3 regions of the Pseudomonas sp. Hz4 genome follow, and region 1 is predicted to be linked to each of the others. Evidence: predicted binding sites of a transcription regulator. Region 1 holds the regulator's gene; each other region holds the start of a gene.

Region 1 (5,778 bases):
TTGGTGTGTCGGCGGGTGGTGGCATGCCCGACGCTGATAGCCTGGCCATGGGCATCGCCTTGCAGGATGTGCCGGAAGGTCTGGTAATCGCGCTGGTATTGGCCGGGGCAGGGATGTCGCGGGTCAAGGCGTTCCTGATGGGTGCTGCATCAGGTCTGGTTGAACCGGTCTTCGCGCTGTTGTGCGCTTGGCTGGTGAGCCTGGCCGAATTGTTGTTGCCCTTGGGGTTGGCACTGGCGGCCGGGGCAATGTTGCTGGTAGTCACCCATGAAGTCATTCCCGAGTCGCGCCGCAATGGGCACGACAAGCTTGCAAGTCTTGGGCTGCTGATCGGGTTTTGCTTGATGATGGTGATGGATACAGCGCTCGCCTAGGCGAGCGTTACTCGCCTTCGCCGAAGTAGTCGTTGATCAAAGCCACCAATGCCTGCAGCGCCTCATCAGCCTTTTCGCCTTCGGTACTCAGGTAGATCCTGGTGCCCTTGCCAGCCGCCAACATCATCATTGCCATGATGCTTTTACCGTCGACCGTGGATTCCGGCGTGCGTCCTACTCTGATCGTGCAATCCTTGAACTCACCGGCGACGCCAACGAATTTTGCAGAAGCGCGGGCATGCAGGCCCAGCTTGTTGATGATTTCAATTTCCAGAGCAGGCATCGCGGTGTGAATCCTTTAGCTGAGGTCGCGGTGGCGAACCTGGACGTTCTTCAGGGATTTTTGCAGGGCCTGGCCCAGACGTTCGGTCAGGTACACGGAACGGTGATGTCCGCCGGTGCAGCCAATGGCAATGGTGACATAAGCGCGGTTACTGGCGGCAAAGCGTGGCAGCCATTTAAGCAAGTATGTGGAAATGTCCTGGTACATCTCTTCGACATCCGGCTGTGCCGCCAGGTACTCGGCGACCGGTTGATCGAGCCCGGAATGATCGCGCAACTCCGGCTTCCAATAGGGATTGGGCAGGCAACGCACGTCGAACACCAGATCAGCGTCCACCGGCATGCCACGCTTGAAACCAAAAGACTCCACCAGAAACGCAGTACCGGGCTCCGGCTGGTTCAGCAGGCGCAGCTTGATGGTATCGCGTAGCTGATACAGGTTCAGGCTGGTGGTGTTTACTTTGAGATCGGCGAGGTCGGCAATCGGCCCGAGCAGGCTGGTTTCATCGTTGATGGCTTCGGCCAGCGAGCGATTGGCATTGCTCAGCGGGTGCCGTCGGCGGGTTTCCGAGAAGCGTTTGAGCAAGGTTTCTTCGTCGGCGTCCAGATAAAGCACATCACACTGGATATGCCGGCTGCGCACTTCTTCCAGCAGCTCGGGAAACCGCGACAAGTGACTTGGCAAGTTGCGCGCATCGATAGACACGGCAACCAGCGGTTGTGCCAGCTCGGTGTGAATCAACGCGCGTTCGGCCAGTTCCGGCAGCAGGCCGGCGGGCAGGTTGTCGATGCAGTAGTAGCCGTTGTCCTCGAGGACATCGAGCGCGGTACTTTTACCTGAGCCGGAGCGGCCACTGACGATGATCAAACGCATGATTAGTGACCGTTTTGCTCGTCCAGGACAACCTGATACAAGGCTTCATTGCTCGGAGCGCTGCGCAGTTTTTCGCGCACTTCCTTGCGATCGAGCATGCTGGCGATCTGGCGCAGTAGCTCCAGGTGCGCGTCGGTGGCCGCCTCCGGGACCAGCAGAACAAACAGCAGGTCAACCGGGGCGCCGTCGATGGCGTCGAAATCGATAGGGGCGTCGAGGTGCATCAAGGCGCTGATGGGCGAGTTGCAGCCCTTCAGGCGACAGTGGGGGATGGCGATGCCGTTGCCAAAACCGGTGGAACCGAGTTTTTCACGGGCGACCAGACTCTCGAAGACATCCTGCATCGCCAAATCCGGCACTTCGCGGTGGATAAGGTTGGCAATTTGCTCGAGGGCTTTCTTTTTGCTGCCGCCCGGCACGTTCACGAGGGAACGGCCGGGGGTCAGGATGCTTTCAAGTCGGATCATGGGTTGGGAGTGTTAACGACCGGTTGCGCCCTGGAGGAGGCTCTGGGTCTTTTCCTTATGCTTTTTGAGTTGTTTATCCAGCTTGTCGGTCAGTGCGTCGATCGCCGCGTACATATCGGTATGCTCCGCGTTGGCGACCACTTCATTGCCGGGAATATGCAGCGTGGCTTCGATTTTCTGCTTGAGCTTTTCGACCGTCATCGTGACTTGCACGTTGGTGATCTTGTCGAAATGCCTCTCTAATCGTTCGAGTTTTTCGCCGATGTAGGTGCGAAGAGGTTCGGTCACTTCCAGTTGGTGTCCACTGATGTTGACTTGCATACAGCTCTCCTTCGTTGCCAGTGCATAAAGCGGCAGGCAGAAATGCCTGCCACTGGAACGCTGTGGCGTGGCTCTACATCAACCGCTTGCGTTCGCTCGAAGGCGCGATCCCGAGGGATTCGCGGTACTTGGCGACGGTGCGGCGAGCCACCTGAATGCCTTGTGCCTCCAGTAAACCAGCGATCTTGCTGTCACTCAACGGCTTTTTCTGATTTTCCGCGGCAACCAGTTTTTTGATGATCGCTCGGATCGCCGTGGACGAGCATTCACCGCCCTCTGAGGTGCTGACGTGGCTCGAGAAAAAGTATTTCAGTTCATAGATGCCCCGTGGGGTATGCATGAACTTTTGCGTGGTCACCCGTGAAATTGTCGACTCATGCATGCCCACCGCTTCGGCGATGTCATGCAGGACCAGCGGTTTCATGGCTTCGTCGCCGTATTCAAGAAAGCCGCGCTGATGCTCGACGATCTGGGTGGCTACTTTCATCAGGGTTTCATTGCGGCTTTGCAGGCTCTTGATGAACCAGCGGGCCTCTTGCAACTGATTGCGCATGAAGGTGTTGTCGGCGCTGGTGTCGGCGCGTCGCACGAAACCGGCGTATTGAGCGTTGACCCGCAGCCGCGGTACGGATTCCTGGTTCAGTTCCACCAGCCAGCGCTCGTTGTCCTTGCGTACGATCACGTCGGGAACGACGTATTCGGCTTCGCCGGACTCGATTTGCGAGCCTGGACGCGGGTTGAGGCTCTGGACCCGTTCAATCACTTGGCGCAGCTCATCTTCCTTGAGCTTCATGCGACGCATCAGCTGGCTGTAATCGCGGCTGCCGAGCAGGTCGATGTAATCGGTGACCAGGCGTTTGGCCTCGACCAGCCAAGGGGTCTTGACGGACAACTGACGCAATTGCAGCAGCAGGCATTCGCCCAGGTTACGGGCGCCGATGCCAGCGGGTTCGAATTGCTGGATGCGGTGCAGGACGGCTTCGATTTCGTCCAGTTCGATGTCCAGTTCCGGATCGAAGGCTTCGAGAATCTCCTCGAGGGTTTCGTCCAGGTAGCCCTGATTGTTGATGCAGTCGATCAGGGTCACGGCAATCAGGCGATCAGTGTCGGACATCGGTGCCAGGTTCAGTTGCCACAGCAAGTGGCTTTGCAGGCTTTCGCCGGCCGATGTACGGGTGGTGAAATCCCACTCGTCGTCATCGTTGCTCGGCAGGCTGCTGGTGCTGGTCTGGTAGACGTCTTCCCACGCGGTGTCGACGGGCAGTTCGTTGGGAATGCGCTCGTTCCAGTCGCCTTCCTCGAGGTTGTCCACCGTCGGGGCGGTTTCCTGGTAGGAGGGTTCCGAAACATCGGCGTTGGGAGGCTGTTCGGCTTTGTCGGCCAAGGGGTCGGCGTTATCGAAGTCGTCGCCTTCTTCCTGGCGTTCGAGCATCGGATTGGACTCCAGGGCCTCCTGGATTTCCTGTTGCAGGTCCAGGGTCGACAATTGGAGCAGGCGGATGGCCTGTTGCAGCTGCGGTGTCATCGTCAGCTGCTGGCCCATTCTCAAGACTAGCGATGGTTTCATGGCAGGGGCTTAACACCTTATTCGCCGGCGCGCATGCGCCATCCACTACAGGGCGCCGGAGCGCCAAACATAAGCAAATTATATGCCTGAAACTGCAACGTTTGCCTAGAGCGCTGTAACAATAAAAAAGTATTCATTTTTATCGAGACAAGCGCTCGGTCGACTGGCCAGGCACCTCAGTGCTTACAGGCGGAACTCATGACCCAGATACACTTCCTTGACCAAGTCGTTGGCCAGGATGGTGGCAGAGTCACCCTCGGCAATCAGTTGGCCATCGTTGACGATGTAAGCGGTTTCGCAAATATCCAGGGTTTCACGGACGTTGTGGTCGGTGATCAATACGCCAATGCCCTTGGCCTTGAGGTGATAGATGATCTGCTTGATGTCGCCCACCGAAATCGGGTCCACGCCGGCGAACGGTTCGTCGAGGAGGATGAATTTCGGGTTGGTGGCCAGTGCCCTGGCGATTTCCACGCGGCGGCGTTCACCGCCGGACAGGCTCATGCCGAGGTTGTCGCGGATGTGGCTGATGTGGAATTCCTGCAGCAGGCTTTCCAGCTCTTTGCGACGACCGGTCTTGTCGAGTTCCTTGCGGGTCTCGAGGATGGCCATGATGTTGTCGGCTACCGAGAGTTTGCGGAAAATCGATGCTTCTTGCGGAAGATAGCCGATACCGGCCTTCGCACGACCGTGCATAGGCTGGTGGCTGACATCCAGGTCATCAATCAGTACCCGGCCCTGATCGGCCTGTACCAGGCCGACAATCATGTAGAAACAGGTGGTCTTGCCGGCGCCGTTGGGACCCAGCAGGCCGACGATCTGACCGCTGTCGATCGACAGGCTGACGTCGCGCACGACTTGGCGGCTCTTGTAGCTCTTCGCCAAGTGCTGAGCTTTCAGAGTTGCCATTACGGGGCCTTTTGCTCTTCGGTTTTCTTTTTCGGCTGGATCACCATGTCGATCCGCGGACGCGACTCGGTGACCTTGCTGCCCGTAGCGCGACCGGCGCTGGCGAGCTTTTTGTTGGTGTCATAGACGATTTTTTCGCCCTGGGTCACGTTGCCGTCCTTGTCGATGACTTTGGCGCGGTCGATCAGCACGACACGGTCTTGCGAGGCGTGGTACTGGATAGTGACGCCATAGCCTTGAACCGGCTTTGTATCGCCTGCCGTTTGCAGTTGCTCGAAGTAGGCGAGGTTGCCCACCGAAGTCACTACGTCGATATCGCCGGCTGGGGTGCGGGTCATGGTCACCGTATTGCCGGTGACCTTCATCGAGCCCTGGGTGATGATCACGTCACCTTTATAGGTGGCAATGCCGTTCTTGTCGTCCAGTTGGGCATCGTCCGCCTGGATGCGGATAGGCTGCTGTTGATCGTCCGGCAGAGCCCAGGCGCTCACGCTTCCCAGTGCTGCGCTCAGGCCGAGCAAAATAGGGAGGGTTTTAACGAACCTCATACTGTCCTCTTACGTTCGATAGCAGGTGTATCCTGCTTTCTTTCAAATACGCTTTCATTCCCTTGCCAGTCGACACACCACCAGCGCCGTCGATTCTAACGGGTTGCTCGGTCTGCGCATATTGCTGCTGCGGGAACACTGTCATGCGGGTGGTGGTAATCAGAGTCTTGCGGTTTTTCTCGTCGAAGCGCGTGATGCGCACCGAGTCAATCAGTTCGACCTGAGTGCCGTCGGGGTTCACTTCGCCGTGCTCGCTCTGGACGTGCCAGGGAAACTCGGTGCCGCGGAACAGGTTCAGGTCGGGATTGGTCAACAGCGTCACTTCGGTCGCTTTCAGGTGTTCAACCTTGTCGGACGTCATTTCGTATTGCAGTTTACCGTCCGGCAGGTACTGCACGCTGTGGGCGTTGACCGCGTAATAGTCGATTGCGGTTTC
Region 2 (5,778 bases), 1.9 Mb from region 1:
ACTTCGGAACCGGAAACGCGTGCCATACTCCAACGCACTCCGATTCAGACAGATGAAGCCGCACATGCCCAAAGGATTGATTCGCGCTATTGGCGCTCTGTTGACCGCTCTAGCCCTCTACAGCCTGCTGGGGTTTCTGATTTTACCGGGCATCGCGTTGCGGGTAGTCAACCAACAATTGGCCAGTTACGCGACGACGCCCGCCACGATTTCGCGGATCGAACTCAACCCGTTCAGCCTGGAAGTGACCCTGTGGGGCTTGATCATCGGCGATCCGGGCAAGGAGCAGGTCGGCTTCGAGCGGCTGTATGCCAATCTCCAGATCGACAGCCTCTGGACCAACGCGCTGCACCTGTCCGATATCGAAATAGACAAACCCAAGACCGAAATCCTCTTCGGCAAGGACGGCAAACTCAATCTGCTCGGCCTGTTCAAAATACCTGCCAGCGAGCCGACCCCGGTCGACCCGAACGCCAAGCCGTTTCCGCTGCGCGTCGAGCGCATCAAACTGGCCGACGGCTATGTGCACTTCCAGGATGCACGGCCCAGCGAGCCGATCGAATTCCTCTACGACAAACTCGATTTCGAGCTGAAGAACCTCAGCACCCTGCCAGAAGATAACGCCGACATGACCCTGGTGGCCGTCGGCCCTTCCGGTGGGCAGATCGACTGGACCGGTAATTTCAGCCTGATCCCGATCGCCTCCGAAGGTAAATTGAAAGTCACCGATGCCAACATGAAAGTCTGGTGGCCTTACGTGCGCGACTCGGTGCCGCTGGACCTGGAAAACGGCACCCTGAACCTGAGCACTGATTACAAGCTGAACCTGTCCAAAGAAACCGACCTGCTGCTGAGCAATGTTGCCGTCAGCATCGCCCCCTTCAACATCAAGGCTCCAGACGGTCAACCGCTAGTAAAGCTCAAGCGGCTGGACATCAGTGAAACGACCGTAGACCTGGCCAAGCAGCAAGTGATCGTCGGCAAAATCCGCAGCCAGAAACTGGAAACCTGGGCTGCCCTCGAACCCGATGGGCAACTCGATTGGCAGAAACTATTCGCCAGCCAACCGTCCAAACCGGCCGCCAAAGCCAACGCCGAACCGGCCAGCACCCCGGCAGCCGCCGACTCACCAAAGCCTGAACCGGCGCCGCCAAGCACACCTTGGCAGGTGCTGCTCAAAGACGTGCAACTGCGTGATTACCAGATGCATCTGGCCGACCGCAAGGCGCAACCCGCCGTGGCGCTGGACGTCGGCCCGCTGAACCTGGACCTGCAGAATTTCGACAGCCTCAATGGCTCGCCTTTTAACCTCAGGCTAGACACCGGTCTGGGCAAGCAAGGCAAGATCACGGCAGAAGGCGTCGTCAATCTCGCCCCCGTCAGCGCCAAGTTAAACGTGCAGACCAAGGACATCGACCTGCGCGTTTCCCAGTCCTACATCAACCCGTTCATTCGCCTGGAACTGCGCAGCGGCATGCTCGGCAGTGATCTGGCGGTCGACCTGAAAAGCACCGAGCCACTGGCGTTCAGCGTCACAGGGCGCGCCCAGGTCGATCAACTGCATACCCTCGACACCCTCAAAACCCGCGACTTTCTCAAGTGGCAGCAGTTGGTGCTCGAAGGCCTGAATTACCAACACGGCGACAGTCTGTCGATCAACAAGGTCACCCTGTTCCAGCCTTATGCGCGCTTCATGATCAATGATGACCGCACCACTAACGTCGATGACTTGCTGATCCCGCAACCGGCCGATTCCGGGGCCAAGACCGCGGCGGCCAAACCTGCCAGCAAGGAAAAACCGCTGGGCATCCACATTGGCGGTATCGCCATCAATGACGGCTCCGCCAACTTCGCCGACTTCAGCCTGACCCCGAACTTCGCCACTGCTGTTCAACAGCTCAACGGGCAGATCGGCACCATCGACAACCGTCAGGCGAAACCTGCGACCGTGGACATCAAAGGCAAGGTCGACCGCTATGCGCCGGTGACCATCAAGGGCTCGGTCAATCCGTTCGACCCGATGGCCAGCCTCGACATCACCACCAGCTTCAAACGGGTGGAACTGACCACGCTGACGCCCTACTCCGGCAAGTTCGCCGGCTACCGCATCCGCAAGGGCCGACTCAATGTCGACCTGCATTACCTGATCACCAAGGGCCAGCTCAAGGCCGAAAACAAAGTGGTGGTCGAGCAGTTGCAGCTGGGTGAGAAAGTCGACAGTCCGGACGCCGTGAGCCTGCCGCTGAAACTGGCGATCGCGTTGCTCAAGGACGTCGACGGCAAGATTTCCATTGAGCTGCCGGTGACCGGCGACCTGAACAACCCGCAGTTCAGCATCATGCCGATTGTCTGGCAGACCCTGCGCAACCTGATCGTCAAAGCCGCCGCCGCGCCGTTCAAAATGATTGGCGGGCTGGTCAGTGGCGGTGGTTCGCAAGATTTGGGCACTGTCTCGTTTGCGCCAGGGTCAAGCGACCTGAGCCAGGAGACTGAGGGTTCATTGGTCAAACTGTCCCAGGCCCTCAAGGAACGTCCGGCCTTGCGCCTGGAAATCGAAGGCACGGCTGCCGCCAGCAGCGATGGCCCACCGATCGCCGAGCAACGTCTGGAACGGGAATACCAGTACAACTACTACAAAATGCTCCAGCGCCGCGGTGACAAAGTGCCGGCTCAGGCTTCGTTGGTGCAAGTGCCGGACGGCGAGAAAGGTTCGCTGCTGGAAGGGATCTACCGCACGCGCCTGAAGACGCAGCCGCCCGCTGAATGGAAGGACCTGGGCAAGGAGGAACGCACCGCGAAAATGCGTGAGGGCGTGATCAAGTTCTGGAGTTCCAGCGACGTTCTCTTACGCCAGCTGGGTCAGGAACGCGCCAGCAGCATCAAGGACTATCTGGTCGACAAGGGTCAGTTGGCCGATGACCGCGTGTACTTCATCGACGCTAACCTTGGCGTAGCGGAAAGTGACGGCAGGGTGGTTACGCCGCTGCATCTGGATGCCGAGTGATCGGCGCGAAATGGCTGATGAGCCTGGCACTGGCAATGATCGCCAGTCAGGCCTCGGCAGCCGATACCCTGCGTTGCGGCAGTCAATTGGTCAGTGTCGGGGACAGGTCCAGTGAAGTGCTGCACAAATGCGGTGAGCCGGTCAGCCGTGATCTGTTGGGCTACAAGCGCAGCGCTAACCGACGGGAAGAATTTCAAGTCGAGGAATGGACCTACGGACCCAACGGCGGGATGTATCAGTACCTGCGATTTGAAGGTAATCGTTTGAAGCAGATCACCAGCAAGCGCGGTAACTGAGAATTAACCATCACCTGCCAGCGGCTACAGAGGTTTTTACCCATCCACAATAGAACAAGCCCCGACACGAATGCCGGGGCCTGTAATGGCCACATCCTTATGGCCTTCGCATGAACTCTCCAGAGGCGGCAGACGTATTGCTCGGCCCGCCTGCCGCGCCTTCTCCCAGTCCAGGCGAGAAGTCTTGCCTTAATCGGCTTTCAGGCCGTCTGCGGAAACCGCTTTGACGCCTTTGATTTTCTTGGTGATGGCCACAGCAGTGGTTTTCTGAGCGTCAGTCACCGCAATGGTAGACGACAGGGACACAACGCCTTTGTTGGTTTCGACTTTGATATCGGTACCAGGAATGCCTTTTTCAGTCACCAGGTCACTTTTGACTTTGGTGGTGATCCAAGTATCGGAAACATCCTCTTTCGCTTCAGTGACCTCACCAGCAGCCAGCATCATAGGTGCTTGAGTGGCTTGGGTTTGAGCAAATGCAGCGTTGGCCATGGTCAGGGTCAGCGCGGTAGCAGCAGCGGCAGCGATAGCGAACTTCTTCATACGAGTAACTCCTGTTTTTCATAAAGTCTGCTGCGTGTCTTGTCAGCAGGGTTACCAGAGATATTGCGAACGCTGTGCCAACTTCGAGACATGAAATAAATCCTTATAAATCATCAGCTTAGTAAGATGGCCAATTTTCGGAATCATGCAAATTGCATGACCCCGCTGTTATCGACATGCAAGTTGCGGGTTTTAACGCAGGTCTAAAGCCATGAATTGTCGGGATTTTTTGCCGGCGTGATGACCAGCAAATTCCAGACAAAAAAATACCCCGCCATTAAGGCGAGGTAGGGCGCAGCGGGCGCTAAATCAAACGCCTGGGCAGCCAGTAGTCGAATAATCCTTGGCGGCATTGGTTACGCAAGTCCAACCGGCAGTCGCGCTACGAGAAAGGGTAACGGTCTTGCCCAGTACAGGTGCCGGGGCATTGATCAGCGTACATACAATGGTTCCGGTACCAGCAGCAACAGTCCCCGTCACCGTAAGGTTGCAGTTCTGAGTAGCAGCAACAGCCGCATTGACGTTGGCAATGGTCGGATCAGCGGACCCTGAGTTGATGACATCTTCATAAGGCACTTTCAGCGCCGAAACTTCGGCAATACCCGCCGTCACTTTGGCCCGCGCCTGGTACTTGGAATATTGCGGCAACGCAAACGTCGCGAGAATCCCGATGATCGCCACCACGATCAACAGCTCGATCAGGGTAAAACCTTTTTGAGTATTCATAGACAAGCCCCATGCATGAGTCGAAATCTCATGATCTGAACTAGCCGCAGCACAGCCCATGCCAAGCCCTACGCCCCGTGTTGGCGGGGCGTGCGATTGATACAACCCCCTTTTCCACCCCCAGAATCCGCACTATCTGACACTTTTTGTCACCTGAACGTCGCTGGTTTGGTTCATCCGCTTGACTAGGCTATAAGTCATGAACTGTCTGCGTCCGGTATCCCAATGAATGACATCGCCCTTAGCGGTCTGGCCAAGCAATTGGTCCTGGCCGAGCTGCTCACTGACAAAAGCGCGCAACAGGCGTATCAGCAAGCCCAACGTGATAAATCCCCCTTGGTCAGCTACCTGGTGCAGAACAAGCTGGTGAAAAGCCGCCAGGTCGCCGAGATCGCGTCGGAACACTTCGGCATGGCACTGCTTGATCTCAACTGCCTGGACAAGGACACCCAACCCAAGGGTCTGGTCAGCGAGAAACTGATCCGCCAGCACCGCGCCCTGCCCCTCTGGCGGCGCGGCAACAAGTTGTTCGTGGGTGTTTCCGACCCGACCAATCATCAAGCCATCAATGACATCCAGTTCAGCACCGGGCTGAACACTGAAGCCATCCTAGTGGAGGAGGATAAACTCAGCGACGCCATCGAAAAATTCTTCGATACCCCAAGTACCGGCCTGGAAGACATGGCCGACGTTGACCTCGATGGCGTGGACATCGAGTCGATCGATGACAACAGACAGGACGCCATCGCCGGCCAGGATGCCGACGATGCGCCCGTCGTGCGCTTCGTCCACAAAATGTTGCTGGACGCGATCAAAAGCGGCTCTTCCGACCTGCATTTCGAACCTTATGAAAAAACCTACCGCGTGCGGATGCGTACCGACGGTATTTTGCGTGAAGTCGCCAAACCACCGATTCAACTGGCCAATCGCATCGCCGCGCGGCTGAAAGTCATGGCCAGCCTCGACATCTCCGAACGGCGCCGGCCCCAGGACGGGCGGATCAAGATGCGGCTATCCAAGAGCAAATCCATAGACTTTAGGGTCAACACCTTGCCGACCCTGTGGGGCGAGAAAGTGGTGATCCGGATCCTCGACCCGTCCAGCGCTCAAATGGGCATCGACGCCCTCGGCTATGAGCCCGATCAGAAAGAACTGTACATGGCCGCCCTCAAGCAGCCACAGGGGATGATTCTGGTGACCGGGCCCACC
Region 3 (5,778 bases), 3.0 Mb from region 1:
GCCAGTGACGAACTGGTCCGGCGTGACTTTGATCAGCAGCAATTTGCACGGCAAGGCGCCGTTCCAGAATGAATACTGTTTGTGGCTGCGGATGCCCATGCGCTTGCCCAGGTCCGGGGCGCCGGTGAATACCGCCGCTTCCCAGTTCAAGCAGGCCTGACGCAGACGTTCGCCGAGGTTCTGGTAGAGATAGAGCAAACTCGCTTCGTCACCCAGACGCTCGCCGTAGGGCGGGTTGCAGATCACCAGACCTTTCTGGTTCTGGTCCGGACGCGGCTCGAACGTCCCGACTTCGCCCTGGTAGATCTTGATCCACTCGCTCAGGCCGGCACGTTCGACGTTGTTGCGGCCCGGTTGAATCAGGCGCGGATCGGCTTCGTAACCGCGAATCCACAGCGGTGGCTTGGCCAGGCCGGCAGCGGCACGGTCGGAGGCTTCTTCGTGCAGTTTTTTCCACAGCGCCGGGACGTGACCGAGCCAGGCGGTGAAGCCCCACTGCTCGCGGCGCAGGTTCGGCGCCATGTCGGCGGCGATCATCGCCGCTTCTACCAGGAACGTACCAACACCGCACATCGGGTCAGCCAGCGCGCCGCCATCGGCCGCAATGCGAGGCCAGCCGGAACGGATCAGGATCGCTGCCGCGAGGTTTTCCTTCAGCGGCGCCGCGCCCTGCTGCAAGCGATAGCCGCGCTGATGCAGGCTGTGGCCCGAGAGGTCGAGGGACAGAATCGCTTCGCCGCGATCCAGGCGCAGGTGAATGCGCAGGTCCGGATTGAGCTTGTCGATGGATGGACGGTCGCCCTGCGGGGTGCGCAATTTGTCGACGATGGCGTCCTTGACCTTCAAGGCGCCGAAGTGGGTGTTGTCGATGCCCGAGCCGTGACCGCTGAACTCGACGGCCAGGGTGCCGTCGTTGAGCATGTGGTCTTGCCACTCGATATCCAGCACGCCGTGATAGAGGTCTTCAGCGTCTTTCATCGGGAAACGCTTGAGCACCAGCAGCACCCGGTTCGCCAGACGCGACCACAGGCACAGGCGGTAAGCGGTTTCCATGGTTGCCATGCCGCGCACGGCAGAGGTGTGCTCACGCGCTTCTTCAAGGCCAAGCCCGACGGCTTCCTCGATGAGCAGGCCTTCAAGGCCTTTTGGGCAAGTGAGGAAGATTTCGAATTGATCGGACATTGGAATTTCAGAGCCTTTGGCTAAGTGAACCGACAACGCATTGCCGGCCCGGTTTTCAATCAGGCACTTTTCTAAAAGAGCGCCCGCGTGGCACGAAGGTGTGCCGTCCCACCCTTGCTGCTCGGGTTAAAAGAGCTTAGATGCAAAGGCAGATAAAAAGTTGATGCAACAAAATGTCATAAGTCGACCCTTCGTCGAATAGTTCCCCTGCTCAACAGGAGGCATTCTCACTTAGGTATTCAATTCATCATGCAGCGCAGGGCCGATCATACCGGGGTTTTGCCAATAAACACGGGACAACATCGTGTTACTTATGGCCATACCACCTTAATAGTTACGTCCTTATGACAAAACGATCATTCCCTCAATGTGACGCATTGGTTAGAACTCAACACAGGTTGACGCCGCAATGACGTCAACACCTTGGCTCGCGACGCCGGCAGCGAGCCCCAACGGCAGGAGTTTTTCTGCCAGACCTCAATTGAGGTCGACGCGATAAATACAGTCAACAAGTGAGGGCAACACCCTATGAGAAGACTTAAGCGTGATCCGTTGGAAAGAGCATTTTTGCGCGGATATCAATATGGCGTTGGTGGCAAATCCCGTGAGCTTTGCCCATTTACTCTACCGTCGGTACGCCAAGCCTGGATTAACGGCTGGCGAGAAGGACGCGGCGACAACTGGGACGGTATGACCGGCACTGCGGGAATCCATAGACTCAACGAACTTCACGCCGTCGGCTAATGACAGGGCTTAACACACTCCGACACGACAATCTGATGACTGAATGACTTAACCACGCACGCCCCATCCGGGCGGCGGGCTCCGGCCCAGGGGCTCCCTCGAGGAGCCCTTTTTTATATCTGCTCCGAATTCTGCGACGAAACCATTGTGGCGAGGGGGCTTGCCCCCGTTCGGCGGCGAAGCCGTCGTAAATCCAGCGAATGGGTTTTATCTGACTCACTGAGTTGGCTGATTTTAGGGCCGCTTCGCAGCCCAACGGGGGCAAGCCCCTCGCCACAGGGATCTACATCAGCCTTCGGCGCAATGCTGCGATGGCGTCTACGGATTCACGAATCAACGACGGGCCCTTATAGATGAAGCCGGAATAGAGCTGCACCAGGCTCGCCCCCGCAGCGATTTTCTCAGCCGCGTGCTTGCCTTCGGTGATACCACCCACGGCGATGATCGGCAAGCGACCGGCCAACTCTGCGGCCAGCATCTTCACGGTGTGGGTGCTCTTTTCGCGAACCGGTGCGCCGGACAGACCGCCCGCCTCGTCGCCGTGCTCCATGCCTTCAACGCCGACGCGGCTCAGGGTGGTGTTGGTGGCGATCACCGCATCCATCCCGGTTTCGATCAGCGCTTGCGCGACCTGAGCGGTTTCTTCGTCGGTCATGTCCGGCGCAATCTTGATCGCCAGTGGGACATGTTTGCCGTGGCGCAGCGCCAGTTCTGCCCGGCGCGTAGCCAGGTCCGCCAACAATTGCTTCAGCGAATCACCGAACTGCAGGCTACGCAGCCCCGGGGTATTCGGCGAGCTGACGTTGACCGTCACGTAGCTGGCGTGGGCGTAGACCTTGTCCAGACAGATCAGGTAGTCGTCGACCGCCCGCTCAACCGGAGTATCGAAGTTTTTGCCGATATTGATGCCCAGCACGCCCTTGTACTTGGCCGCCGCCACGCGAGCCAGCAAGTGATCGACGCCGAGGTTGTTGAACCCCATGCGGTTGATGATCGCCTCGGCTTCCGGCAGACGGAAAATCCGCGGTTTAGGATTGCCCGGTTGCGGACGTGGCGTAATGGTGCCGATTTCGACAAAACCAAAACCCAGTTGGGCAAAACCGTCGATGGCCGCGCCGTTCTTGTCCAAACCGGCCGCCAGACCCACCGGGTTCGGGAAGTCCAGGCCCATGACGGTCACCGGCATCTTCGCCGGTGCCTTGCACAGCAAGCCGTTGAGGCCCAAACGCCCGCCCGCGCCGATCAGGTCCAGAGACAGATCGTGGGAGGTTTCCGGGGAAAGTTTGAACAACAGCTGACGGGCCAGGGTGTACATGGGCGGGTTTGACTCTGGGCTACGAAAAGTGGCGGCGATTATAGCCGGGCATCGAGGTTGCAGGCGAGGCGCGCGACAAAATCAGTGAGCGATGGCATATGCCTTGCACCGTCACTGACATCAGCACTCATGCCAACGGCGGGATGAGTCGAAAGACAAAGGCGTCGTCACTTGGCCTTGCTCTGGCAAGCAGCCCGGTACGGCGCTTTTTTATGGAAGGTGTTTACTGATGATTGAAGTTCCAGCCACCCCTCTGGCCTGGGTCAACGGCAGCGATGCCCCGGAAAAGACCGAAATCAACCTCGGCTTCATGGCCCTCAGCGACTGCGCCTCCGTGGTGGTCGCGGCCACGCAGGGCTTCGCGCAACCTTATGGCCTGACCCTGAACCTCAAGCGCCAGCCGTCCTGGGCCAACCTGCGGGACAAACTGGTCAGTGGCGAACTCGACGCCGCCCACAGCCTGTACGGTTTGATCTATGCCGTGCATTTGGGCATCGGCGGTGTCGCGCCGACCGACATGGCGGTACTCATGGGCCTGAATCAGAATGGCCAGAGCATCAATCTCTCCCATGGCTTACAGGCCTTGGGCGTGACCAGTCCTGAAGCACTCGACCGGCACGTGCACCAAAGTCGCCCAAAACTCACTTTCGCCCAGACATTTCCGACCGGCACTCACGCCATGTGGCTGTATTACTGGCTGGCGAGTCAGGGGATTCATCCGCTGCAGGACGTCAACAGCGTAGTCGTGCCGCCGTCGCAAATGGTCGCGCACCTGCAAGCCGGACGCATCGATGGTTTCTGCGTCGGCGAGCCATGGTCCGCCAGCGCGGTGCAGCAGAACCTGGGGTTCACCCTGGCCACCACCCAGACCCTCTGGCCCGATCATCCGGAAAAAGTCCTCGGTTGCACCCGCGCGTTTGTCGAGCAATACCCCAACACCGCCCGGGCGCTGGTGATGGCGATCCTCGAAGCCAGCCGCTTCATCGAACAAAGCACGGAAAATCGCTGCAGCACCGCGAAGCTGTTGAGTGCGCCCGAATACCTCGACGCGCCACTCGACTGCATCGCGCCGAGGCTGCTCGGTGACTACGCCGATGGCCTCGGCAATCGCTGGCAGGATCCGCACACCCTGCGTTTCCATGCAGACGGCGAGGTCAACCTGCCTTACTTGTCCGACGGCATGTGGTTCATGACCCAGTTCCGCCGCTGGGGTTTGTTGCGCGACGACCCGGACTACCTCGGCGTGGCCCGTCAGGTCCAGCAACTAGACTTGTATCGAGAGGCCGCCACGGCGGTGGGTGTAGCTGCGCCGGCTCAGGAAATGCGCAGAAGCCAATTGATCGACGGCAAGGTCTGGGACGGCTTGGACCCCGCCGGCTATGCCCGCAGCTTCAAGCTGCACGCCATGAGCGACAGCTCACCCCTTCTCGCCAGCCGCTGACAGGAGACTGCGAATATGTTGCGTATCCTGCTGATCAACGACACCGCGAAGAAAGTCGGTCGCCTGAAGGCGGCGCTGACCGAAGCCGGGTTCGAGGTGATCGACGAGTCGGGCCTGACCATCGACCTGCCTGCGCGCGTCGAAACGGTGCGTCCGGATGTGATTTTGATCGATACCGAGTCACCGAGCCGCGATGTGATGGAGCAAGTGGTGCTGGTGAGCCGCGACCAACCGCGGCCGATTGTGATGTTTACCGATGAGCATGACCCCGATGTGATGCGTCAGGCGATCAAGTCCGGGGTCAGTGCCTACATCGTCGAAGGCATCCACGCACAGCGCTTGCAGCCGATTCTTGATGTGGCCATGGCACGTTTTGAAAGCGACCAGGCCCTGCGCGCCCAACTCAACGCCCGCGACCAGCAACTGGCCGAGCGCAAGCGCATCGAGCTGGCCAAAGGGCTGTTGATGAAAATGAAGGACTGCAACGAGGAAGAGGCCTACACCCTGATGCGCCGCCAGGCGATGAGCCGGCAGCAGAAGCTGATTCAGGTGGCGGAGCAGATCATCGCGATGAGCGAGTTGCTCGGCTGAAGTGTGGTGGCGCCCGTGAGAACGCCTTCGTCGGAACGCCGCCCGGAGCCGGCTCGCTCCCACAGTTGATTTATATACGACGCAAATCCCCTGTGGGAGCGAGCCTGCTCGCGAATGGCTGCAACTCGGTCCCCGACTGTTGGCACAGATCTCGCTAGGTAATCACCACAGGTAACCAACGGCGGTTGCCCCACCTACGACAAAGACGTCGCTCACCTCATTTGCCCATGGCGAATCCGGTGGCGGCGTTTTTTTGTTTTGCCCCAGAGACCGGGGCCGGTGGTGCGGCCGATGCGGCGCCCCACCTGCAAGCTCATGACTCTTTCTCGAGACTATTAACAGCTGAGGTGCGCGATGAATTCAAGCTTCTGGAAATCTGGCCATACCCCGACATTGTTCGCGGCCTTCCTCTACTTCGACCTGAGCTTCATGGTTTGGTACGTGCTCGGCCCACTGGCCGTGCAAATCGCCGCCGACCTGCACCTGACCACCCAACAGCGCGGGC

Evidence for each region. Region 1 encodes sigma-54, which starts transcription at its own class of promoters, with help from an activator protein. Its sites were predicted from a motif close to ANTGGCATNNANNTTGCTNT; they were not measured.
Region 2: ACYZTR_RS24045 (pilin) is a predicted target of sigma-54. The motif match lies at 4,616-4,635, and genes of this name have one in related genera.
Region 3: ACYZTR_RS19060 (CmpA/NrtA family ABC transporter substrate-binding protein) is a predicted target of sigma-54. The motif match lies at 3,332-3,351, and genes of this name have one in related genera.

What each region holds. Positions count from the first base shown of each region.
Region 1 covers NZ_CM142719.1:1,199,571-1,205,348, forward strand. The annotation lists gene ACYZTR_RS05300 (ZIP family metal transporter) at 1-374, shown strand, start outside; gene ACYZTR_RS05305 (HPr family phosphocarrier protein) at 382-657, opposite strand; gene rapZ (RNase adapter RapZ) at 673-1,530, opposite strand; gene ptsN (PTS IIA-like nitrogen regulatory protein PtsN) at 1,533-1,997, opposite strand; gene hpf (ribosome hibernation-promoting factor, HPF/YfiA family) at 2,010-2,318, opposite strand; gene ACYZTR_RS05325 (RNA polymerase factor sigma-54) at 2,392-3,885, opposite strand; gene lptB (LPS export ABC transporter ATP-binding protein) at 4,069-4,794, opposite strand; gene lptA (lipopolysaccharide transport periplasmic protein LptA) at 4,794-5,342, opposite strand; gene lptC (LPS export ABC transporter periplasmic protein LptC) at 5,329-5,778, opposite strand, start outside.
Region 2 covers NZ_CM142719.1:5,227,138-5,232,915, forward strand. The annotation lists gene ACYZTR_RS24030 (DUF748 domain-containing protein) at 53-3,004, shown strand; gene ACYZTR_RS24035 (DUF2845 domain-containing protein) at 3,004-3,300, shown strand; gene ACYZTR_RS24040 (BON domain-containing protein) at 3,490-3,843, opposite strand; gene ACYZTR_RS24045 (pilin) at 4,153-4,569, opposite strand; gene pilB (type IV-A pilus assembly ATPase PilB) at 4,795-5,778, shown strand, end outside.
Region 3 covers NZ_CM142719.1:4,178,149-4,183,926, forward strand. The annotation lists gene rlmKL (bifunctional 23S rRNA (guanine(2069)-N(7))-methyltransferase RlmK/23S rRNA (guanine(2445)-N(2))-methyltransferase RlmL) at 1-1,182, opposite strand, end outside; gene rmf (ribosome modulation factor) at 1,711-1,926, shown strand; gene ACYZTR_RS19055 (quinone-dependent dihydroorotate dehydrogenase) at 2,210-3,241, opposite strand; gene ACYZTR_RS19060 (CmpA/NrtA family ABC transporter substrate-binding protein) at 3,471-4,682, shown strand; gene ACYZTR_RS19065 (ANTAR domain-containing response regulator) at 4,698-5,273, shown strand; gene ACYZTR_RS19070 (nitrate/nitrite transporter) at 5,628-5,778, shown strand, end outside.